4 regions of the Paenibacillus sp. FSL W8-0194 genome follow, and region 1 is predicted to be linked to each of the others. Evidence: riboswitches for the same ligand, from Rfam matches in the RefSeq annotation. Region 1 holds a riboswitch; each other region holds the start of a gene.
The links. Region 1 has a riboswitch for cyclic di-AMP ahead of MKY58_RS05480 (TrkH family potassium uptake protein). Riboswitches for the same ligand answer to the same signal wherever they lie in the genome.
Positions count from the first base shown of each region.

Region 1 (6,092 bases):
AGTCTGCATTGACGGCTTCGCTTTCGAACCGGTCGATGTTGTCGTTCGCGCCGATGATCACCATAATGTCGCCGGCGCGGAGCTGATCCATTGCGGTCGGAGCGACGATCACTTTTCCCTGGCGGTGGATCGCTACGATGCTGCAGCCGAATTTGGCGCGGGTGTTGATTTCGTTTAACGTTTTGCAGTCCAGTTTTTCAGGCACCTTCATTTCGACGATGCTGTATTCCTTGGACAGCTCGATGTAGTCGAGCAGGTTCGGCGTCACAAGCTGATGGGCAACCCGGATCCCCATGTCCTTTTCCGGAAAAATGACCCGGTCGACGCCCAGCTTCTCCAGCGCGCGCCCGTGAAGCACCGAAATCGCCTTGGCCACGACCGTGCGCACGCCCAAATCCTTCAGCAAAATCGCGGCCAGGATGCTCATCTGGATATCGTCTCCGATCGCGACGATGCCGCAGTCAAAATTGCGGATCCCGAGCGATTTGAGGACTTCCTCGTCCGTGGCGTCGGCCACGACGGCATGCGTCAAATATTCGCTCATGTCGCTGACGACTTCCTCGTTTTTATCGACCCCGAGCACCTCGTATCCCAAATCGACGAGCTCGAGTGCAAGGCTGGAGCCGAAACGTCCCAGACCGATGACGACAAACTGCTGTGTTTTCATTCTCTCCTGATACTCCTTATTTAATCAATTTCTGTTTTCTTTGAAACTAGCCGATAATGATTTTGCCTTCCGGATGCCGGTACAGCTCTTTGCCTTTTTTCGGGCCAAGTGCGTAAGCCAGGGTCAGCGGCCCAAGCCGTCCCGCAAACATCGTGAGACAGATCAATATTTTCCCGACCAGCGTCAAATGCTGCGTAAGTCCAAGCGAAAGCCCGACCGTCCCGAAAGCCGAAGTCGTTTCATACAAAATGGTCAAAAAGTTGCTGTCCTCCGTCGTCGAAAGCACCATCGACACCCCGACCACCAGAAACAACGCGAGGAAGGTGATCGTCAGCGCCTTAAAGATGCGATCCTGCGCCAGGCGGTAGCGGTAAAGCACGATATCGTCGCGTCCGCGGATCATGGCGATGACCGCGCCGACCAGAATGGTGAAGGTGGTCGTTTTGATCCCGCCTCCGGTGGATCCCGGCGATGCGCCGATAAACATCAGGATGACCATGAAAAACTGGGACGCTTGCCGCATGCTTGCGAGATCCAGCGTGTTGGCCCCCGCGGTCCGCGGCGAGACCGATTGGAAAAACGACGCAAGAATTTTGCCGCCCCAATTCAAGGAACCGAGCGTTTTCGGGTTCGTGAATTCGAAAACGAAAATGACGATCGCCCCGATCAGAATCAGCGCCCCGGTCATGGACAGCACGATTTTCGTATGCAGCGAAAGCTTCCGTTTGTGCCGGTAATCCACCAGGTCCGACATGACGATAAATCCGATCCCGCCCGAAACGATCAAAAACATGACGACGATATTGACGAGCGGATCGTACACATACCCCGTCAGGCTGTTGAAATGGCCGAAAAGGTCGAAGCCCGCGTTGTTGAACATCGATACCCCGTGAAATATCCCGAAGTACACCGCCCGGCCGACCGGCATGTCAAAGGACCAGCGGATGGCGAACAAAACCGCTCCGCAGCCTTCGATCACGAGCGAAAAGATAAGCACCTTCCGGATCAGCCGCACGATGCCCTCCATCGTGTTCTGGTTCATCGCTTCCTGGAGGATCAGGCGGTCGCGCAGCGAAATCTTCCGCTTCAGCACGAGGGAAAACAAGGTGGCCATCGTCATGAAACCGAGCCCCCCGACCTGAATCAGCAGCATAATAACGACTTGTCCGAAGGTGCTGAAAAACGTTCCCGTATCCTTAACAACCAAACCGGTAACGCAAGTCGCCGAAGTCGCCGTAAACAAAGCATCGATGAACCGGAGCGGCTTGCCCGTCGTGTTCGAAATCGGCAAGGTGAGAAGTATGGCTCCGATCAATATAATGCCGGCGAACCCCAATACAAGAATTTGCGGGGGAGCCAATCGAAACCACCTGATTTTCGCTGTCAACATAGTCACCTCTTTAAAAAAGTCAAAAGAAAAAAAGCATCGGAAATCCAATGCCTTTCGGTTTGGTTCCTGCTGCATAACGCCTACGAGGTTAGCTGACGGATTCGGGCATGCACAGGTTGCCCTATTCGCTATGGATAAAAGCGAAATTCACCCCAAAATAATGGTTCCCCCGTTTTCATATCGAAATTCGGCGTACGGATTATTCATTTGCTTCAAAGATTATAATCCTATTCGTTTTACATCACAAAGCCATTATTCGAATGAATACGTGGGAATACGGCCCGATTGCATCGCAAATCTCATAAAAGTCTGCCTTTCTCTCGCGTTTACAATCACTTTCCACGATTTTCATCATTTTTTCACGGCCAATGAGGGAGAAAACTGGCTTTCGAGGGACATCGTATGCTATGTTTACGTTTATACTAGGTATATATCTTTACAATCCAAACAAAGGGGGCATTTCATGAATCCCGTCGGACAACCGCTGCGGCTCAAAGCCAATTACAAATGGCTGGGCATTTTTGCGGTCATCGGACTCGTTTTATTCGTCTTGTTCCAGATTCTCCCTTCCACCGCCTCGGAAACGCTGGAGCAGCAAAACACGAAGGTCATCAGCAAGGCGGAGGCCCAACGCGCCGCGGAGGCCTTCATGCAAAACACGCTGCATTTGGAGCCGGACCCGAGCAAGGACGCGGTCATCACGTACCAGTCCAACTCGGATCTATACGGCTATTTGTCGCGGGAAAAGCTGCTGAACGAATACAACAAAACGTTTGAAAAAAGTTATCCCTACGACGTGTTCCGCGTCCGTTTGGCCGAACGCCAAAACGAAGGTTACGCCAATATCGACGTACATATGAATTCGGGCAAGGTCGTCGCTTTTTCCGTTACGCCCCGCTATTCGAATTATGCCGCGGCCATGGCGGACCCGAATAAAACCAAACGCGAAACCAAGCTGAAAATCGTGGAAGGCGGCCTGTCGCTGGAGAAAAAAGAAGAGCTTGCCGCACCTTGGCTGCAGCAAATGGGTCACGACCCGGGCAAGCTGGAGCTGTCGACCAAAGAGAACGAGGCGGGACTCGTATACACCGACCCGAACCGGGCGATCGGCCGTTCAAGCCTTCAAGTCAAATTGACGTTCGAGGAAGGGAAAGTTCATTCCTTCGAACAGACCTTTAGCGTGCCGGAGGCGCATGCGGCCTACGTCGAAAAGGAAACGTCCAAAGCCAAATGGCTGACCATCTTGGGCTACGGTCTGCTGACGTTCGTGCTAGGCGTACTGGCCATCGTATACAGCGCGTTGACCCGGGCCCATACGTCGTTCAAGAGGGGCATTTTCCTGAGCGTGTTTTATTTTGCGGTCGCCACGTTCAGCACGTACAACATGCTGCCGGTATTTCAAGGCGAGGGGGTTTCGAATTTCGGCCTTGTCTTCATGCTCGGTTTCCAGACCTTCTTTAACCTGGTGATGGCTGCCCTTTTGTACTTCTCGCTCGTGGGCGGGGACGGATTATGGCGCAAAGCCGGCATCAATGCCTGGGCCAAAGCCAAAGAACCCGGCTACGGGCCTTACGTGCTGCACAGCATGTACACCGGGTACCTATGGGCGTTTATTCTGATGGGCGTCCAGTCCGTCATTTACATCGTGCTCGACAAAACGATCCACAGCTGGTCGACGACCGATGCCACGCAATCGCCGTACAACATGTTATATCCTTGGCTGCTGCCGATTATGGCGTGGATGGCGGGCATTTCCGAGGAAGCGGTCTACCGCCTGTTCGGCATTCCGATGCTGAAAAAGCTGCTGCGCAGCACGTTTGCCGCCTGTCTGATCACGACGCTGATTTGGGCGCTCGGACACACGCTTTATCCGATTTACCCCGTCATTACGCGTCCGATCGAACTGACGGTCATCGGGCTGCTGTTCAGCTTCATTTTCCTGAAGCACGGCTATATCGCCGCCATGTTCAGCCACGTCGTCTTCGACAGCGTCCTGATGAGCTTCAGCCTGTTCGCGCTGGGCGACGTGCCGGACATCATCGCGGGCATCGTCACGATCGTCATGCCTGCCGTCGTCGCTTATATCGTTTACCTGTACAACCGCAACAAAAAGAAAGAGGAGCCATATGTCATGACTCCTCATCCCGGAGGGCTGCAATAATTTGTTTGGCGAGCTTGTCTCCGATGGAAAGAGGCCGGAAATCTTCGATGCTGGCCTCTTTTATTTTTTTCAGCGATCCGAAATGCTTCAGCAGCAGCTTGCGCCGCTTCTCGCCGATGCCCGGGATCGAATCGAGCTTGGACGCCACCATCGACTTGCCCCGCTGTTCGCGGTGGAACGAGATGGCAAAACGGTGAACCTCGTCCTGAATCCGCTGCAGCAAATAAAACTCCTGGCTGTCGCGCGGCAGGTCGACCGGCTCCGGCGGGTCGCCGACCATAAGCTGCGCCGTTCTATGTTTGGCGTCCTTGACGAGTCCGCATACGGGTATGAACAATCCGAGCTCGTTTTCAAGCACGTCGACCGCGGCCGAAATTTGGCCCTTGCCTCCGTCCACGACGATGAGATCGGGCATTTCCAGGTTCTCCTTCAGCACGCGTTCATACCGGCGGCGGATGACCTCGCGCATCGTTTCGTAATCGTCCGGTCCTTGCACGGTGCGGACCTTATATTTGCGGTACTCCTTTTTATCCGGCTTCCCGTCGATGAAAACGACCATGGCGGACACGGGATTGGCCCCTTGGATATTCGAGTTGTCGAAAGCTTCGATACGGTGAAGATGTTCGATGCCGATATATTGGCCCAAGTTAGCTGCCGCTTTCAGCGTTCTTTCCTCGTCCCGCTCGATCAGCCGGAATTTTTCGTCCAAGGACACCTTCGCGTTTTCCACGGCCATGCCGACCATCTGCCGTTTTTGGCCGCGCTGCGGCACGAGCACTTTGACGCCCAGCCATTCCTGGAGGGAGGCAGCCGCGCTGTGCGCATCCAGAACGTCGCCGCCGTTTTCTGTTTCCGCCGCCTTGTCCGAGCCTTCGGCATCCTTCCCGGAATCGGGCAGCAGTATTTCCTGCGGCAGGGCCGGGTTGTCGCTGTAATATTGGGTCACGAACGACATAAAATCGCTGTACGCCTCGCCGTAAAACGGAAACGCCGAAGCATGGCGCTGAACCATCTTTCCTTGGCGCATGTACAAAATCTGCACGCACATCCAGCCTTTGTCGACGGCGAAACCAAGCACGTCGCGGTCTTTTGCGTCGGACGTCGTAATTTTTTGTTTCTGCATGATGGCGTCGATGTTCATAATTTGGTCGCGAAGTTCCTTGGCCCGTTCGAAATACAATTCTTCGGCCGCCTCTTCCATCTTCCGCTGCAGCTCTTTTTTGATCTCCTCATGCCCGCCGCTCAGAAACGACTGTATTTCCTGGGTAATCCGTTCGTATTCCGCAGGGTCGACTTCTTTTTCGCAAGGCGCGAGGCATTGGCCCATATGGTAATACAGGCAAACCTCCTTCGGCATGACGCCGCATTTGCGGAGCGGATACATCCGGTCGAGCAGCTTTTTGGTCTGCTGGGCGGCGTACGCGTTCGGGTATGGCCCGAAATATTTGGCCTTGTCCTTCAGCACGCGCCGCGTGACTTCCAGGCGGGGATGCGCCTCGTAGGTGATTTTGATGTAAGGGAACGTTTTGTCGTCCTTCAGCAGCACGTTATATTTGGGCTGGTGCATTTTGATCAGGTTGCATTCCAAAATGAGCGCCTCGATATTGCTCCCGGTGACGATATATTCGAAATCGCGGATATCCGCTACAAGCCGCTGGGTTTTTCCGTTATGGCTGCCGGTAAAATAGGATCGGACCCGGTTTTTCAGCACTTTGGCCTTGCCGACGTAGATAATGGTGCCTGCCGCGTTTTTCATGAGGTAGCATCCGGGCAAATCCGGCAGCAGCGCCAGCTTGTTGCGGATGTTTTCCTGCGCTTTTTCCAGCTCGGCTAACGTTTCTGTCTTTTTTTCGTCCATATATTCCGCTCTCCCC
Region 1 covers NZ_CP150205.1:1,280,922-1,287,013, reverse strand. The annotation lists gene MKY58_RS05485 (TrkA family potassium uptake protein) at 1-667, opposite strand, end outside; gene MKY58_RS05480 (TrkH family potassium uptake protein) at 714-2,057, opposite strand; cyclic di-AMP (ydaO/yuaA leader) riboswitch at 2,120-2,260, opposite strand; gene MKY58_RS05475 (type II CAAX endopeptidase family protein) at 2,521-4,218, shown strand; gene uvrC (excinuclease ABC subunit UvrC) at 4,187-6,076, opposite strand.

Region 2 (6,092 bases), 3.0 Mb from region 1:
AAGGTCAAACGTACAAAAAGGACGCCAACGGGGCAAAAGTATATATCAACAATGTATCGGAAGAAGAGCTGGCCAAAATGGGTCAGGCCACGGGCCGTCAGCTGTTCGGGGATACCGTCTTCCCTCGCGTCCAATTCGCCAACCTCGAGTTTGAGCTGATCGACAAACCTCAGCACAAAATCGATAACGAGTTAAACATCCTGAACTACAAGCCGTATTTCGTCAACATGAACGACATGTATTTGGCCATCCCGGACGATCAGCAGCTCGAAAAGAAGACGAAAATTTTGACCAACTTGACGACGTACTCGCAGGAGCTTGCGACCAAGCTGGCTCTCGGTCAGAAATCGCTCGACAATTGGGATCAATATATCTCCGAGCTGAAGAAGCTCGGGCTGGACGATTTGATCGAAATCAACCAGCAGCTGCTTGACCGGTACAACAGCATCCAATAACGTTAACGGCAACGTCGAACATCCAACAGGGAAAATGGCGGTTATTCGCAAAACGCGCGAAAAGATCGCCGTTTTCCTGCTTTTGCTTTTTATCGTTTGCGTCATACCAACCGGAGGAGGGGTTGTTTTGCGCTATAAAGGTTTCGGAAGCGGAACGTTCCGCAACATCTTTTTGTCGTATACCGCGATCCTGATCATTCCCATCATCGTATTCAGCTCGCTTAACGTGCAGCGGAACATGATGGAGGAAAAACAACAGCAGCGCCAAAAACAGGCGGCCGATGCCAGCCGGATCGCGGATCTCGTCGACAATAAGCTGAACGAGCTGAAAAACATGGGCAAAATGCTGGGCAACGAAGCCTGGGTCAAAAAGCTGATGCAAAATACGAACGTATACGATCAGGAATTCGACTTGTTCAAGATGCTGGAGATCCGCAAAAGTCTCGATAACGATATCAATTCGCTTGGCATCCTCTCCTTCGGCATGGTCGTGTTCCCCGAAAAAGGCCAGGTTTTGACGCCATGGGGCATTTATCCGGAAGACCGCTTTTTTCAGGGGGTCGCCGCATTCGACGGGCAAACGGAGCGGAAGCTTCAGGCCGCGTTGGCCGAGCAGCAGTATTTCAAGATCATGCCGCCTGTGGACATGAAATTATGGGGCAGCGGCAAGCGGGTCATTCCGGTGCTGCAAAGCCTGGAGGTCGTCAACCATCCGCGCGCGGTTTTGGTCCTTTTTATTGACAGCGCTTACTTTTCCGGTTATATGCATCGTTTTGCCGGGATCGAATCCAAGGAGATCGTCATGTCGTCGCATGGCGCCTTGATTTACCGCCAAACGCGCAGCGCGCCTGGAGACCTTCAGGCCGATTCGGGCCGTTATGCGTTTGAGCTGCCGTCCAAGGCCGGCGATTTGCGGTACACGATTACCTATACCGACAGCAGCGTGATCGGCATCAACAATCTTGTCGGCTCGCTGCTTGCGATTGCGATTTCCGTCGTCCTCGGCGCCTGCATGGCCTTTTTGCTGGCCAAGGTCAGCTACCGCCCGCTCGGCGCCCTGCTGAACAAGTTGTCTGCGGTGGTCCGGATGGAAGACGGGAAGGGCGGCGCCCCAATTTCCGGCTCGGAATACAGCTATATCGAAAAATCGTTTGACCGGCTGCTGCTCGAAAACAAAAACCTCCAGCAATCGATGCAGGATTACGAAAGCGCCGCGAGATCGAACCTGTTTCTGCGCCTGCTGAAAGGGTATTTTACGGATGATCAGCAGGTGAACGGGCTGAAAAAATTCGGCATCGCTTATACCGACGACATGTTTTATTGCACGCTGCTGATCAGTTTCCATGCACTCCGCGATTTGTCCGACATGGAACGGATCCGGAAAATCGAAATGATGACGATCGTGATCGTGGAACAGGCGATGAGCCGTCACCGGCTCGCGTACGAGCTGTTTGAGGTGACCAATGCGGACAAAGCGCTCATTCTTTCTTCCGTCGAGCCGCTTGGCAGCGAAGGGGAGCTGGAGAGCATCGCGGCCGAAATCGCGGGCGAGATCGGGCTGGCCTGCGGCTTTCAGCCAGACGTTTTATGCGGCACGGCGGAAAAAGGGCTGGTCGGCATCAGCAAATCGTATTATGCGGCCAACGAAAGCCTGCAGTATACCCTCTTCGCGCGGGAGCATCTCCCGGTGCAGAAGGAGGAGATTCAGCCCGGCGTCGATTATTATTATCCGACCGATTGGGAGGTTCAGCTGATCAATAACCTGAAAATCGGCAACCTGGATACGACGATGCAAATCTTGCACGAAATCAGCGAGGAAAACAAAAAGCGGCGGCTGCCCGAACCGAGCGAAACCAAGCTGGTATCCTTGTTGATGGAAACGATGCTGAGGGTGCTGCATGAGCTGAACCTGGACACATGCCTATACGCCAAGCAATTCGCGAGCCGGGCGGGAGCGGGGGACATCGGCGGGATGTGGAGCTACGTTTTTGAGGTCGGCACGTTAATTTGCGAACGGAAACGCTATGCCAATACTTCGCCTTCGCTTGCCGTCGGCAGCGAGCTGCTTCAATTCGTGAACCAGAACTATACCAGCGCCGACATTTCGCTGAAGCAGCTGGCGGAAAGATGCGGCATGTCGGTATCCCATGTCTCCAAAATCTTCAAGGAAGTGTCCGGCATCAACTTCTACGACTATTTATGCCGGCTCCGGATGGAAACGGCCAAGGAGCTGCTGCGGGAGAAAACATTCGGGATGGACGATATCGCCCGCCGGGTAGGGTACGAAAACGTCTATTCCTTCAAACGTGCTTTCGTGCGGTACGAAGGCATCAAGCCGGATGAATACGTGGAATCGGCGATGTGAATCAACCGCTCGCCTCGTCCATCTGCCGGCAACGATATTGGGCCGGCGTCATGCCGGTCGCTTTTTTGAAGGCGGTAAAAAAATGGCTTTTCGTCTGAAACCCGGCTTGCTGCGCGATTTCGGCAACGCTCATGTCGGTCTCCGTGAGCAATTCCTTTACCTTTTCGATCCGCATATTCAAAATATAATTGGACAGCGACATTCCGTAATGGTCGAGAAACAATTGACGGGAATATTTGGCGGACAACTCGATGTGGTCGGCGATGCTTCGACGGATAGTCTTGGATCGTGAATGTGGTATCGACCGAACACCAGAAACAGCCCGTTCAAAAATACGGTGTTCCATGTGACGCGCAGCCAGTCATTGGTTGAAAAGAAAAACTCGAAGTTTCTCCATCCTACCCATTGACTTCCCAATAGACCGTCTGAAAGCCGGTAATTCTGAAAGGCAAGCAAATGTCCCAGCATCGGCGTATACGCAAAGACAAGCAGGAACAGCATGCCGGGAAGCGCAAGCAGATACAGATAACGGTTCTTTGCGACCTCATGGATAAATCCGTGATGTCCTCTTTTATTGTTGTTCAATCATTCACCTCCCTGCGATCCATGGAATGAAGATGCCTTATGACACCATTATCGTAGCAGCGGTTCAAAGGCTTTGAATAGTTCTGATTGGTACGAAGGAGTTCTTATATGGCTGATGGGGAGGTATTCATTTTTCCCGCCAAGTTCTGTATCGATCTCGGAAGAGCGCCTGGTTATAACAAGATGAACGTTGTATAAATCAAGGAAACGGAAGCTATCGGTTGTAAATGAATGATTGGGCAGGATCAGGGGCCGGAAACCGGCAAAAGCTATAAAAAAGGCCATGAATTCTATTGTAACCAACCTTTACAGTTCGTCGGCTCAGGCGTATATTCAACTCATTATGAAAAATCTTTGGTTCATGAATGGATTACGCTGAATTTTCAATCGCGAAAAGCGGGGGAACCACATCGGCACCGGCATGCATTCCGAGTCTTCATGGATATAGCCGGCTGCTTGGGGTGAATCGGATGAAGAGGCTGCCTTGGATCAGCTTTCCGTCCGTAGGGCAGCTCTCACGGCCCGAATCCGACAGCTAACCTCGTAAGCGTCGCTAGGAGAGAGGAGTGAAACTGTGAGTTGTCAACGAGCACAGGGTATCCGCTCTGTGTTTTTCTGTGCGAAAAAATAACATGAATGTCTATGATCGCTGAATTTCCGTTCCGGCGGAAAACGGGGGAACCGGCCGTGACAACCAACCGTTCGTCACATGGGGTGAATCTTGAAATCGCATTCGAGTAGGGCTACTCTTGGTCCGAATCCGACAGCTAACCTCGTAAGCGTGAGAAGAGAGGCTGCTTTTATACATGCCAAGCAAGGTTTATTTTGCCTTGCCTGAAGAAGCATGGAAAGAGGGTTCCTCTTTCCGTGCTTCTTTTTTTGACATGAGCATTTTGCCGACGTTAACGAATGTTCGACCCACATATAAAAAACACATCGACAGACCATGCATAGCGGGAGGAGAAGGAAGTTGCCTAACATACAAGTGAATGGAACGTCGCTATATTACGAGACGCATGGCAGCGGGGTGCCGATCGTCTTTATTCACGGACATCTTTCATCTCATCATAGTTTTGAGCCTCAAGTGGAATATTTCAGCAAAAGGGCGAAGGTCATCGTCCTCGATTTGAGAGGTTACGGCAATTCGGGTAAATTGAATGTGGAAGTCGAGGAAATCGTCGACACCCAGTGCAGGGACCTGAAAGAGCTGCTGGATAAGCTCGGCTTGCCGAAGGTAACGCTGGTCGGCTGCTCGAGCGGCAGCCTGCTGGTGCAAAAATTCGCGGAAACCTATTCGGACCGCGTCAACGCGCTTGTGCTGGTGGACAGTTATTTTTACGGGCCGTGCGGCCCTTTCGGCACGAAAAACGGCATCTGGAAGCTGCTGGAGGCGTGCAGCTGGATTTCCTATTATCTTCCTGCCGAGTTTTTTCTCCGGTCGCTGCGCGTAACGTATCACAGGTGGATTCCGGCCTACAGCATTTTAAGGAACGAGCTGTTTCATAAACGGCCGACCGAGTCGATCAAACAACGGATGGCGCTGCTTAAGGCGGATATCGATCCGGTGTTGTCCCGGCTGCGGATGCCGGTGTTATGCGTGGCCGGCAGGCAGAGCGAATGGTTCGTCAACCAGATGAACAAGGCCGTGGAGCGGTTCGCCTGCGCCCAGAAAGCGGTGATCGAGGACGCGATTTATCCGAGCCATTTGTGCCAGCCGCGGGAATTTAACCGCATTTTGCTCAATTTTTTGATCGACCAAAAGCTTTTCCGGATGGAGCAGCAGCATTCGGGCTGAAAACGGCTTCCGCCGGCAACAATGAGGGATGTGCCGCTAGGGTCGGCGGAAAGCATCCGGCAAAGGTGATGACATGAATAAGGAATACAGACAGCTGAAATCGCTGCTGAAGCTGCTGGACCGGGAAGAACGGTGGTTTACGTTCGCAGAGGTGGAAAGCGAGCTGGGCGTATCGGACAAATCCGTCCGTAAGATCGTCGAGTCCGCCGTCCCCCTGCTGCCCCCGTCCATGCAGATCGAGGTATCCAGGGGGAAGGGCATCATGTTCCGCCGGGACCGGCATGGGACAAGCATTCAGGAAGTTTTGGAACCGCTGCTTCGGGAAACGCCGTATTTCCGCCTGATGCAGCGTTTGTTCATGCATGACGGCAACACCTCCGCCGAGGAGGTAGCGGAAGAGCTGTATATGAGCTTTTCTTCGTTCAAAAAATGGATCATCCAGCTAAACCGGGACGAACTGCGCCCGTTTCAGCTGCGGATCACGTATTCGGCGCCGGCGCTGAAAGGAAACGAAATCCACGTGCGCTATTTTTTATGGAAACTGTTTACCGAGGCTTATCCTTACACCGGATGGCCTTTTTCGAATGCCGATTACGCGCGTCTGGACGGCTGGGTGGCCGAGATCGAGCGGGAAAACGGAATGATTTATTTTTTGAACGCAAAACGGAGTTTGTCGTTCCTGATCGCGATCGTGCTCGAAAGGGTCAAGCAGGGGCACCGGGTTGCGCTCAAAAGCGGAAGCTACGCATGGGAACGCCATCCGTTTTTCGGGCCGGTCCTGAAGATGTCGGAAAAGCTGGCTGCGGCGTACGGCATCGTGTTGCCCCGCGAAGAGGTTTATTTTTTGCAGTCGATGTTCAGCTTGAGCCAGTATCACGGCAAGGACGGGTTC
Region 2 covers NZ_CP150205.1:4,249,183-4,255,274, reverse strand. The annotation lists gene MKY58_RS19375 (extracellular solute-binding protein) at 1-455, shown strand, start outside; gene MKY58_RS19370 (helix-turn-helix transcriptional regulator) at 583-2,820, shown strand; gene MKY58_RS19365 (helix-turn-helix transcriptional regulator) at 2,822-3,043, opposite strand; gene MKY58_RS19360 (hypothetical protein) at 2,998-3,405, opposite strand; cyclic di-AMP (ydaO/yuaA leader) riboswitch at 3,769-3,970, shown strand; cyclic di-AMP (ydaO/yuaA leader) riboswitch at 4,043-4,203, shown strand; gene MKY58_RS19355 (alpha/beta hydrolase) at 4,376-5,200, shown strand; gene MKY58_RS19350 (helix-turn-helix domain-containing protein) at 5,274-6,092, shown strand, end outside.
Region 2: it holds a riboswitch for cyclic di-AMP, as region 1 does, so the genes downstream of both, MKY58_RS19355 (alpha/beta hydrolase) here and MKY58_RS05480 (TrkH family potassium uptake protein) in region 1, are expected to answer to the same signal.

Region 3 (6,092 bases), 2.4 Mb from region 1:
ACGCCCAAGGTCGCGCCCACCTGCCGGCTCGAATTTAATGCGCCCGATGCGGCGCCTGTCTGCTCCCGGGGAACCGCGCCTATGACCGCGGTCATGAGCGCGGGGATGGTGAGGGAAACTCCAAGGCCGATCAGGAACAGGCCGATCAAAGGAAGGGCGTAATCGGAGGTTGAAACCATTCGCAGCTGGAAGATCGTTCCCGCGGCTGCAAGAAGGAACCCTGCGGTCATCGGGATTCTGGCGCCGATCCTGCCGACGATGCGGCCGGTGACGATCGGATTGAATGCCAGCGGGATCGTCATCGGAAGGAGGGCCAGGCCTGCCGTATGAGCCGATAATCCGCGCGCTTGTTGAAAAAAGAGCGGCAGCGCGAACAAAATGCCCGACAATCCGATATTGACGGCCATGCCGGCAATCATTCCCGCCGATACGGTTGCGTTTCGAAACATTCCCAGCGGAAGCAGCGGGTCGGGGCCTTTCCTTTCGGCCCGCGCAAAGAGAGCCGCGCTGACGAGCGTCAGGACGAAAGCGGCGATCACGATCGGCGATCCCCAGCCGTAAGCCGATCCCTCCATGAGCGCGAAGGATAACGCGGCGATGGCCGTTACAGCCGTCCATTGGCCCGTCCAATCCAGGGGCTGCCGCCGCTTGCGGGCGGTTTCGGCGCCGAGCCGCAGGACGATGGCCAAGCTGATGACGGCAAGCGGCACGTTCAGCAGGAAGATGCTTCGCCACCCGAGCGAATCGGCCAGCAGGCCGCCCGCAACGGGCCCGGCAGCCATGGCGATCCCGGTGACCGCAGCCCAGATGCCAAGCGCCCTGGCACGTGCGGACGGTTCGGGAAACGCATGGGCAACGAGCGCTAGCGAGGCCGGCGTCAGAGCCGCGCCTCCGATGCCCAAAACGGCGCGCAAGGCGATCAGCAAGCCAAGCGAAGGGGCGGCCGCGGACAAGGCCGAAGCGGCCAGAAACAGGACCAGGCCTCCGGCATAGACGCGGCGCGCTCCCAGTTTATCGGCTAGCCCGCCCATCGAGAGCAGGAAGCCGGCAAACACGATCGTATACGCATTGACGACCCATTGGAGGCCGGAAATCCCGCCGCCAAGGTCGGCGCGGATCGCGGGCAGCGCGACGCTGACTACCGTCGTGTCCAGCAGCACCATAAAGTATCCGATCGACAGTCCGAGCAGCAGCAGCGCTTTAGCCGGCTTCCAGCGGCCGTCGGACTGGATGTTCATCGCTTTTTCCAAGACAATCCCTCCGTAAAGGCAAATTCGGCAGTCATCGCCGTTACCGGGAAAGTGTATAATGGTTCTTATCATGGGACTAGATGAGGGTTTATCCTAGGAGAAATTCTCCTAGGGAACGGGAAGGGGAGGAGAAGCACTTGTGGGAAAAAGCGGATGGGGAGCGTCTTCGGGAGCTTGCCCAGTTTTTGCGGACCCGGCGCGCCCGGATGACGCCGGAGCAGGCCGGATTGAAGGTGGAGGGGCGCAGGCGGACTCCGGGACTTCGGCGCAGCGAGGTGGCGCTGCTTGCCGGCATCAGCGTCGATTGGTATACGTGGCTGGAACAGGGCCGAAACATACAGGTGTCTTCCCAGGTGACGGAGAGCATCGCGCGCGCCCTGCAGCTTGATGCCGATGAAAAAAAACATCTGTTTCTGCTTGCTTTGCAGCAGTATCCCCCCGTTTCGGAGGAGGCTGCCGCGGAAATTACGCCGGCGCTTCAGCGGTTTCTGGACCTGCAGGGAACAAGCCCGGCTTACGTGACCGACCAGCGCTTAAACATCGTGGGATGGAACCGGATCGCCAGCATGGTGTATGGAGAATATGAAACGATGCCGGCAAGGGAACGCAACTCCGTCTGGCGTACGTTTACCTCCCCGGATGTCCGCAGCCTGCTCCGGGAACGTTGGGAAGCCCATGCCCGGCACCGTCTGGCGCAATTTCGGGCAAACTACGCCAAATTCGCCGGGGATCCATGGTGGACGGACATGATCGGGGAATTAAACCGCGCAAGCGAAGAATTCAGGGCGTGGTGGCCGCGGCATGACGTCTTAAACGGCCCCGAAGGGAAAAAAATCATTCATCATCCGGCCGCGGGCAGGCTCGAATTCGAGCAGGTTTCGTTTGTGACGTCCGACGACCCGGGTTTGACCGTCACGATCAACGTTCCGACGGCGGAAGGCGATACGGTCGCCAAGCTGGGCAAGCTGTTGAAGGAATGAACGGGCTTTGGTCCACGGCCCGTTTTTACGCAACGGATCATATATTCCCTGGGATCGGACTGGATAAAAGAAATAAGCTATTTACATATCGTGATAATCGGTGTATAATAACAGAGTTGCTGCAAAAGTTAATATTATGCGGTAGTGGTGGAATGGCAGACACGCTATCTTGAGGGGGTAGTGGGCGTATGCCCGTGGAGGTTCGAGTCCTCTCTACCGCATTGACGATCTGACCGAGAAAATCCCTGTTTTGCAGGGATTTTTTTGTTGCACCGGGCAATGTTTCGCCATCCAAGCGTTCGTCCGTAAAAAGAAGCTTTTGCCGCCGCGGGAAATTCCATAGACTCACATATAACGAAAGAGGCCAATGCGGCCTCTTTTTTGTTTTGCTCCATTCTTTATGCTTTTAGGTCGCCATAGGGCAATGGTTCACGATTCGATTGGGCCCGGCCGGTTTGCGGAAAAAGGGATCCGATTCAAAGGAACGCAATAGAAGGGGCTTTCGAATCCATTGCCAAAAACGCGAAAAATAGAGAGCATGCGAGAGCTTGGCGCAGATAAAGACTTTTGTAAGCGGTAACCTGTATGCTAGGGTCGTCATTTTACGCGGATAACGATTTCGCGTCTCCTTTACATGCCGATGCACGCGGGTGTATGATTCAAATCGTAATTGAACATGTTTCCATTTTTAAATCGCTGAGTTTCCGTTTGAAGAAGCGGAAATCGGGGGAACCAATCGCGCGTCCCGTCGTCCGGTGTGAGAGTCGGAAGGCAGGGAGGCGCCGGGGTGAATCCTGCGAACGGATGCCATGGATCCGATCGCGGGTAGAGCGACTCTCACCGCTCGAATCCGTCAGCTAACCTCGTAAGCGTCGCCTGAGAGAGGAATGATGAAACTTGTGATCGATGAACATCGGCCGCAGGGGATCGGATGACCTCTGTGGTTTTTTATTGCCAAAAACGCAACGTTGCACAAAATGGATGAAAGTCAATAGAAACGTCTTTAACGCTGAATTCTGGCTTTGGCCGGAAGCGGGGGAACCAACGCGCCGTTTGCTTCCACAAGCGGATGGCGCCGGGGTGAATCCCTTTGTCCGAAAACCGGACGGGGGAAGGGCGACTCTCACGCCCTAATCCGTCAGCTAACCTCGTAAGCGTATCGGGAGAGGCCCCATTCGTCGTGAGCGATATTTCATGGCTTTCTTTGGTCATGGATGTTGGAAGCCGCGGGAAAGAATCCTCTTTCCTGCGGCTTTTTTTTATTCGGGTCAGCATTTCGGATAAGCATTTTTAATAAAAGGTGCGATTGTTGCGGATTGCCCGATCCAGAAACGAAAGGAGGCGAGAGCCGTGGAGGAGGAACTCATCGTCGTGACGGCCCCGAACGAGGCCGGGCGCAATTTTATCAAGCTTTTGATCTATCTCAAGCGGCCTTTCGCCGCGCTGACGAACAATGCCAAGGAAGAACGCGATCTGAAGAAGCTGGGCGTCTCCAAAGTCATCCGGCTCCATACCAACAACACGGAGGAATGGGTCGTGCCTGAGTGGCGGATCGGCCGGATTTTTATATTCGAAAACAGTTTGAATTTAACGTGCCGTTACTTGCAAATTTGCCGTGCTTGGACGCCGGATTCGATATACGTAATCACCCGGGCGCATCACTCGCCGGGCATTTACCGGGGGCTTGGCGCGGATCACGTCATTCACACGTTGAACGGCGAAGTCGGATTTTTGCTGAAATAAGGGATTTGACAAGGAGAGCGTTGAACCATGATGGATTTTTTAATGATTTTAACGCTTGCGGGCGTGTTCGGAATCTTTTTGCTGTTCCTCATGTGGTGCGGCCATGTCGTGGATGGGGGAGGCGAAGGCCGATGATCGTGGTTTTGGTGCTGACGGCGTTTGTGTTCGTCTACCTGGCGTATGCCTTGATCCATCCGGAACGGTTTTAGAAAGGCCGGGCGGAGCAGGCTTAGACGCCTTCGACCCGCTTATAAGAGGAGGAAACGATTTTGGATATATTGCAGATAGGCATCGTGATCGTGGTGCTGCTGCTGTTGGTCAAACCGGCAGGCAGTTATATTTACCACGTATTTTCTAACGAGGCGAACTGGACGGACCGGATGTTCGGTCCCGTGGAGGAGTTTTTTTATGCCGTCATCGGTCTTCGGAAACGCTCCGGGATGAGCTGGAAAACATACGCCCTAAGCATGATGGCGACGAACGTCGTGCTGGTGGCCGCAAGTTACGCGGCGCTGAGATGGATGGGCGGACTGCCGGCAAACCCGAACGGGACGGGAAACATGGAGGCGAGCTTGTCCTTCAACACCGTCATCAGCTTTATGACGAATACGAACCTGCAGCATTACAGCGGGGAAAGCGGCATGTCGTATTTGGGGCAAATGATCGTCATCACGATGATGATGTTTACGTCGGCCGCGTCCGGCCTGGCCGTGGCGATCGCTTTCATGCGGGGCATAACCCGCCGGCGGGGCGGACTCGGCAACTTTTTCGAGGATTTCGTCAAAGCCCATGTCCGGGTGTTCCTGCCGCTCGCGTTGATCGTTACCCTGGTGCTTGTGGGGTTGAAGGTGCCGCAGACGCTTGATCAGGCGGTGACCGTGAACACGCTTGGCGGCGCTGTGCAGCATATCGCGATGGGGCCGGTAGCGTCCCTGGAATCGATCAAACATCTGGGAACGAACGGCGGCGGATTTTTCGGGGCGAACTCGTCACATCCGTTCGAGAATCCGAGTCCGCTCACGAACGTCATCGAAATTTTAAGCATGTGGACGATATCGGCCGCGCTGCCTTACACGTTCGGGCGTTTCGCCGGCAACCGCAAGCAGGGCTGGATTCTTTTTTCGGCCATGATGGTGCTGTTCCTGGCGTTCCTGTCCCTGACGTACGTCTCGGAAAAAAGCGGCAACCCGCTGATCCATCAGCTGGGCATCGACGCTTCGCAGGGCAGCATGGAAGGAAAAGAAGTTCGTTTCGGCGTGGCGCAGTCCGCTTTGTTCACGGCGGTGACGACCGCGGCGACGACCGGTTCGGTCAATAACATGCACGATACGCTGACCCCGCTCGGCGGGCTGGCTCCGCTGGCTCAGATGATGCTGAACGTCGTCTTCGGGGGCAAAGGCGTCGGGCTGGTCAACATGCTGATGTACGCCATATTGGGCGTGTTCATTTGCGGCCTCATGGTCGGGCGGACGCCGGAGTTTCTCGGGAACAAAATCGAAAGCCGGGAAATGAAGCTGATCGCCGTCGCGGTCCTGGCGCATCCGCTGATCATTTTGGCGCCGACGGCCATTTCGTTCCTGACGCATCTCGGCACGGACGCCCTTTCGAATCCGCTGTATCATGGGCTCAGCCAGGCGTTGTACGAATTTGCGTCATCCGCGGCGAACAACGGCTCCGGCTTCGAAGGGCTGGGGGATAACACGGTGTTCTGGAACGTCAGCACGGGGCTTGTCATGCTTTTGGGACGGTATGTGTCGATCATCGCGCTTCTCGCCGTGGCCGGTTCGTTGTCGCGGAAGAAGCCCGTTCCCGAATCGATCGGCACCTTCCGCACGGATACGAAGCTGTTTGCCGGGATTCTGGTCGGAACGGTGCTCCTGATCGGGGCTTTGACCTTCCTGCCTGTGCTCGTGCTGGGGCCAATCGCGGAGTTTTTGACGATGTAAGGGGCCTGTCGAAATGGTTTGCAAACGGAAGCGATGGTTCGCTGGGAGCGTCCCATCGAAAAACGCATGTTAAGCGATGGATAAACGAGGTGGAGAAAATCATGGACGGAAAACGAAAAAGCATGCTGACGGGAAGCATCGTGAAGCAGGCGCTGAAGGACAGCTTCATTAAA
Region 3 covers NZ_CP150205.1:4,920,377-4,926,468, reverse strand. The annotation lists gene MKY58_RS22545 (MFS transporter) at 1-1,250, opposite strand, end outside; gene MKY58_RS22540 (helix-turn-helix transcriptional regulator) at 1,388-2,230, shown strand; tRNA gene MKY58_RS22535 (tRNA-Leu) at 2,369-2,451, shown strand; cyclic di-AMP (ydaO/yuaA leader) riboswitch at 2,915-3,118, shown strand; cyclic di-AMP (ydaO/yuaA leader) riboswitch at 3,228-3,403, shown strand; gene MKY58_RS22530 (hypothetical protein) at 3,581-3,973, shown strand; gene kdpA (potassium-transporting ATPase subunit KdpA) at 4,243-5,919, shown strand; gene kdpB (potassium-transporting ATPase subunit KdpB) at 6,021-6,092, shown strand, end outside.
Region 3: it holds a riboswitch for cyclic di-AMP, as region 1 does, so the genes downstream of both, MKY58_RS22530 (hypothetical protein) here and MKY58_RS05480 (TrkH family potassium uptake protein) in region 1, are expected to answer to the same signal.

Region 4 (6,092 bases), 1.2 Mb from region 1:
ATTCGTATCCGAGGCAAGCGACCTCGCCGCGCAAAAATAAATTCGGCGACATAATAAATAGGCACGGAGGAAAAATATGCGGAAGCCATTTCCGCTATTTTTTCTGCCCCGGGGTGCCGGCGGCATGTCGAATCTATGAGGGATTCCGTGCTGCTTAATAGGCTCCGGTCCCAGTAATATAAGGAGGAACAGACCGTTACATGGACATTTTTAATATTTTTTGGACGTATCGCTCCTATTTCTTCACGGGAGTTCAATACACGCTGCTGCTTGCGGTCATCGGCGTTTTTTGCGGTTTTATACTCGGCATGCTGGTTTCGCTGCTGCGGATGTCCCGGATTCGGGTTCTTCGCTTCATCGGATCCATCTGGGTTGAGTTTTTGAGGGGAACGCCGATGCTCGTGCAGCTGTTCATCATCCATTACGGGCTCGTCTCGTTCGGCATCAAATTTTCAGCCATTGAGTCGGGCGCGATTACGTTAACGATCAACAGCTCCGCTTATTTGGCGGAAATTTTTCGGGCGGGCATTCAAGGCGTCGACAAAGGGCAGGCCGAAGCCGCCCGTTCGCTCGGGATGAGCAAAGCCATGACGATGAGGCATATCGTCCTTCCACAAGCTGTTAAAAGCGTGCTGCCGGCGATCGGCAACGAATTCATTACCATTATCAAAGAATCTTCGATCGTGTCCTTTATCGGGGTCGGCGATTTGATGTATCAAGCCGGGGCCGTCAACACCATCACGTATGATTACCTTAAACCGCTGCTGATCATCGCCGTGATTTATTTCATCATGACGTTTTTGCTTTCCAAGCTGCTTGGTTTGTTCGAAAGGAGGTTGAGAACGGATGATCACCGTTAAAGATCTGCATAAATCGTACGGAAAACTGGAGATTTTGAAGGGCGTCGACATCGAAATCGCGAAGGGGGAGGTCGTCGTCGTCATCGGCCCGAGCGGATCGGGGAAAAGCACCTTCCTCCGCTGCCTGAACTTGCTGGAAGTTCCCACGAGCGGCGAAATCATGTTTGAAGGCGAGTCGATCACCGGAAAACGGCATAACATCAACCTGACCCGCGAAAAAATGGGCATGGTGTTCCAGCAGTTTAACCTGTTCCCGCATAAAACGGTGCTGCAAAACATTACGCTGGCTCCGGTCAAAGTGAAAAAGATGCCGCAGGGCGAAGCTGAAAAAATCGCGATGGACCTGCTGCGGACCGTCGGGCTGGAAGACAAAAAGGATGCTTATCCTTCCCAGCTTTCCGGAGGGCAGAAGCAGCGGATCGCCATCGCGCGGGCGCTGGCCATGCAGCCTCACGTGATGCTGTTCGACGAACCGACGTCGGCGCTGGATCCCGAGATGGTCGGCGAGGTGCTCGAGGTCATGAAAAAGCTTGCCGAAGGCGGCATGACGATGGTCATCGTGACGCACGAGATGGGCTTCGCCAGAGAGGTCGGGGACCGCATTATCTTTATGGACGGCGGTAAAATCATGGAAGAAGGAACGCCTGCCGAGGTGTTCAACAATCCGCAAAATCCGCGAACCAAAGACTTTTTGAGCAAGGTACTATAGAGATCCCATATTTTCAAGCTTCGGGCTTCGTTTGCTGCCCGGGGCTTTTTTTGTGCGATTGTAACTTTTGCTTCATTTTTTTCGAAATCTTTTTGCGCGAAAACGCCTTGATAATGGCACTTTTTTGGTGGGAGATTGCAATTTGGTAACATTTTCATGCGCACAGGTTACAAAATTGTGATATATTGAATGAGCCAAAACTTTGGAACGAAAAGTGCGGGGGACCATTTCCACCGTGAATCACCATGTTCACTTGGGGTGAATCGTATTCGATCGTAGGGTTGTCTCCTCAATCCGAACCCGACAGCTAACCTCGCAGGCATGAAGGATTTTAAGGAGGAACTATGAAAAAGAGATTTATGAAAATGAAGTTTTTTGCAGCGGCGCTGGGCATTGCATTGGCGGTACAGGCCGTGCCGGTCCATGCGGATTCCGTCCATGTAGCCAAGGAAGGCGACACTTACTATACGCTTTCGAAACAATACGGCGTGAACCTGAACCAATTGATGAACGCAAATCCGAACATACCGGCAACCAACATTTACGCCGGATTGAAGCTGAACATACCTGCAAGCGAAACGATGAAAGCCTATGCCGATCCTGCTCCGGTGGCGATTTCAGCATCGCTTAACGTCGATTCCGGCGAAAAAGTCGTCGAAGCTTGGGGCAAGACCTTCGCTTACAACAAAACGCTGAAAGTCAAAGCGACGGCATATTCCTCGGCCGCCAGCGAAAACGGCAAATGGGGAGCCGTCGACTATTTCGGGAACCCCTTGGAGCTCGGCACGATCGCGGTCGACCCGTCCGTCATTCCGCTCGGCACGAAAGTGCTCGTAACGGGGCACAGCTTCCCGGGCCTTCCGAAAAAAGCATTCGTGGCGACAGCCAGCGATACCGGCAGCGCGATCAAAGGCAACCGCATCGACATTTTCGTGCCGGGAAGCCCTCAGTCGGTCAGCAACTTCGGTTTCCAGGACGTCGAACTGTATTTCATTAAATAAGATGGCATCCCGTCATCTGCCAATATACCGGAACGCTAAAACAGCCTCTGCGATGAATTCGCGGAGGCTGTTTTGCGGTTGAAGCCGTCATTTGTCTTTTTGGATTTTCAGCAGCTTCGGCACGGTCACGAACGTGTATCCCTTTTGCTTCAGTTCTCGAATGACTTCCGGCAAGGCTTCGATTGTTCCGGTCAAATCGGAAGTGCTTCCGCCTCCGGCATGCTGCAGGATGATGGAGCCTTGCCCGGCCGCGGTCATGATGTTTTTTTTGACGGTGTTTTTGCCGATGCCTTTCCAATCCAGCGAATCCACGTTCCAGTTCACGATCTTGTATCCTTCCCGCTTGGCCCAGCGCAGCTGGCTTTCGGTAATGTCCCCGTAAGGCGGCCGGATGAGCTTCGGCTTGTAGCCGGTCAGGCCGTACAAAATGTTTTCCGTTCGGATGATTTGGTCCATGTATTCGGACATGGTCAACTTGTGGAACTGGGGATGGTTGTAGGAATGATTTCCGATGACATGTCCCTCCCGCACGATGCGGGCGACAAGGTCGGGGTGTTTTTTGGCCCGGCTGCCGACGACAAAAAACGTCGCTTTCACTTTGTTTTCGGACAAGATGCGGAGCACCTGCGGCGTAAACCGGGGATCCGGGACGTCGTCGAACGTGAGGGCGATTTGCTTGACGCGGGGGCCGTGGATTTTGAACGTATCCGGATATTTTTTGATCAGCTGACCCAAGGTCAGCGTCTGGTTCTCCTGTCCTTTTTCCGCCCGGCTGGTTGCGCCGGTTTCCTTGGCGGGATGGGAGGGAGAGGGTTCTGTCAGCTTTGCCGCTTGAAGGCCGGGGTCTGGGCAAAGGAGGCTGATCAGAAGCAGCCCCAAACAGGCTTTGCCGAGATAGGCGTTTCTCATAACGGTAATCGGCTCCTTTCGGCGGTGTGCTCATAAATGAAACGGTCTCTACTGTTATGTCCCGAATTGGAAGGAATTATGATGGATGGGCCAAATCCATGCCGCATATTGCCAACATTCCGGGCCGAAGGTGTATAATAATGTGTGCAAACTTGTCCTGTTGAGCAAGATATAGGCATAACCACAAGACTAAAGCTCGCTGAAAGGAGACTTAAGCATGGCGGATTTATTTACACCTTACGTATTAAAGGGATTGTCATTAAAAAATCGGATCGTGATGCCTCCGATGTGCCAATATTCGGTACAGGCTGAAGATGGCGTTCCTAACAACTGGCATTTTGTGCATTATGTTTCCAGGGCGGTCGGCGGAACAGGACTGATCATCGTCGAGATGACGGCAGTGCATCCGGATGGGCGCATCACGAACCGGGATACGGGAATTTGGAGCGACGAGCAGATCCCCGCATACCGCAAAATCGTAAACGAAGTACATACGTACGGCACGCGGATCGGCATTCAGCTGGGGCACGCCGGACGAAAAGCCGAAGACGCGAACCCGCCGGTAGCGCCTTCCGCGATCCGTTTTGACGAGAAATACCGCACCCCCCGAGCGCTGACCACCGAAGAAGTAAAGGAACTTGTGCAGGCTTATAAGGAAGCTGCGAGAAGGGCCGTGGAAGCGGGCTTCGACACGGTTGAAATCCACGGCGCGCACGGGTATCTGATCCATCAATTCCATTCCCCGCTGACGAACCGGCGCGATGATGCCTACGGGCAGGATTTGCCCCTTTTTGGCGAAGAGGTCGTCAAAGCCGTCAAGGAGGCGGTGCCCGAAGAGATGCCCGTCATTATGCGCGTTTCTGCGCAGGAGTACGTCGACGGGGGATACGGCATAGAATACATTGCCGAAGTATGCCGCCGTTACCGGGATGCGGGAGTGGATATTTTTCACGTGTCGTCCGGTGGGGAAGGTCCGGTCGGTTCCAACGGAGGGCCGAAATCCGGTCCCGGTTACCAAGTGAATCTGGCCGAACAGCTGAAGGAAAAGCTGAACGTGCCGGTCATTGCCGTCGGACGGCTTGAAGGTTTCGAGGATGCCCAGAACGTGGTGCTGAACGGGCAGGCGGATTTGGTCGCGGTCGGACGCGGCATGCTGAAGGACCCTTATTGGGCGTTGCATGCTTCGCAGGCGCTGGAGGGCAGCGCCAAAATTCCGAAACAGTACCTTCGCGGTTTCTGAGCAGCGAAAAAAATTTTTTCGATTTTTGAAACGACTTCGGTTTTGCGCCGTAAAAGAATATCATAAAGAACAAACTCAAACCTTTTAGGAGGAAATGACACGATGGCAATTTTTAAAAGATTACGCGACCTGACGATGTCCAACATTAACGCTATTATCGATAAAGCGGAAGATCCGGTGAAAATGACCGACCAATACATCCGCGATATGACGGAAGATCTTGAGGATGCGGAGAAAGCGGTAGCCGCGCAAATCGCGATCGAGAAAAAATTCAAGCAGCTCTACGAAGAACAACAAGCGCTCGTCGAAAAGCGCACCCAGCAAGCCCATACGGCCGCACAGGCCCAAAACGTGGAACTGGCGCGCCGCGCCCTGGAAGAAAAGAAAGCCGCGGAACAAAAAATGGCGGAATACAAAGCAAGCTACGACCAAAACAAAGCTGCTGCCGACAACCTTCGGAACAAGCTGGACGAAATGCGCAAACAGCTGACCGAAATGAAAAACAAGCGCGAGACGCTGGTAGCCCGTTATAACGCAGCGAAAGCGCAAACCGAAATCAACAAAGCGATGCAGGGCTTCAGCACGGACAGCGCTACAAGCGGCATGAAGCGCATGGAAGAAAAAATGCTGCAAATGGAGGCGCAAGCCGAAGCAAGCAACGAAATGTCCTCCAAAGGCAAATCCCTTGACGACGAGTTCGAACAGCTCGGCAAAGACAAAGCCGTGGAAGACGAGCTTGCCGCTCTGATGAAACAATACGAAAACAAGTAATACCGTCCGTAATTGAAGCGTAAGTTTGTAAAAGCAGCGAAGGGGATTGTGCACCATCCATGTCCCCCTTCGCTGCTCTGTTGTAACAACGAAAAAAGCTGACCTGTGGAGGCACGTGTCAATGGATTTTAACACGATTATGGCGATCCTCGTTTGGACAGGATCCGGAGCCCTGCTCCTGTTTATTCTTATGTTTGTGGACTCGCTGTTCACGAGATACAAGGACTTTGAGGAAGTCAAGGCGGGCAACATGGCGGTGACGACAAGACTTGTGCTAAAGCTGCTTGCGCAAGGTTACATTTTGTCCGCATCCATTAGCACATCCAACAATTTGCTGGATGCCATCATGGTTTCCATCATTTCGTTCCTGATCTTGCTTGTATTGGAGGCCATCGTCCGGGTGCTTCTCCGGGTATGGGCCAAACTGGAGCTGGACGTCGGCACGCAGCAGGGAAAGATCGGTTACGGCTTGTTTGCAGGTTCGCTCCATCTGGTGGGGGCGTTAATTATTACCGCCTGCCTATAATTTAGAGTTTCGTCGCAGACTAAGTATGGAACGTAAGGAGTTATCACATTATGAGCGTATTTAAACGTATCGGCAA
Region 4 covers NZ_CP150205.1:2,449,630-2,455,721, forward strand. The annotation lists gene MKY58_RS10935 (transporter substrate-binding domain-containing protein) at 1-40, shown strand, start outside; partial or broken gene MKY58_RS10940 (amino acid ABC transporter permease) at 207-860, shown strand; gene MKY58_RS10945 (amino acid ABC transporter ATP-binding protein) at 847-1,569, shown strand; cyclic di-AMP (ydaO/yuaA leader) riboswitch at 1,752-1,906, shown strand; gene MKY58_RS10950 (3D domain-containing protein) at 1,935-2,570, shown strand; gene MKY58_RS10955 (polysaccharide deacetylase family protein) at 2,658-3,479, opposite strand; gene MKY58_RS10960 (NADH:flavin oxidoreductase/NADH oxidase) at 3,697-4,719, shown strand; gene MKY58_RS10965 (PspA/IM30 family protein) at 4,822-5,490, shown strand; gene MKY58_RS10970 (DUF350 domain-containing protein) at 5,612-6,016, shown strand; gene MKY58_RS10975 (DUF4178 domain-containing protein) at 6,067-6,092, shown strand, end outside.
Region 4: it holds a riboswitch for cyclic di-AMP, as region 1 does, so the genes downstream of both, MKY58_RS10950 (3D domain-containing protein) here and MKY58_RS05480 (TrkH family potassium uptake protein) in region 1, are expected to answer to the same signal.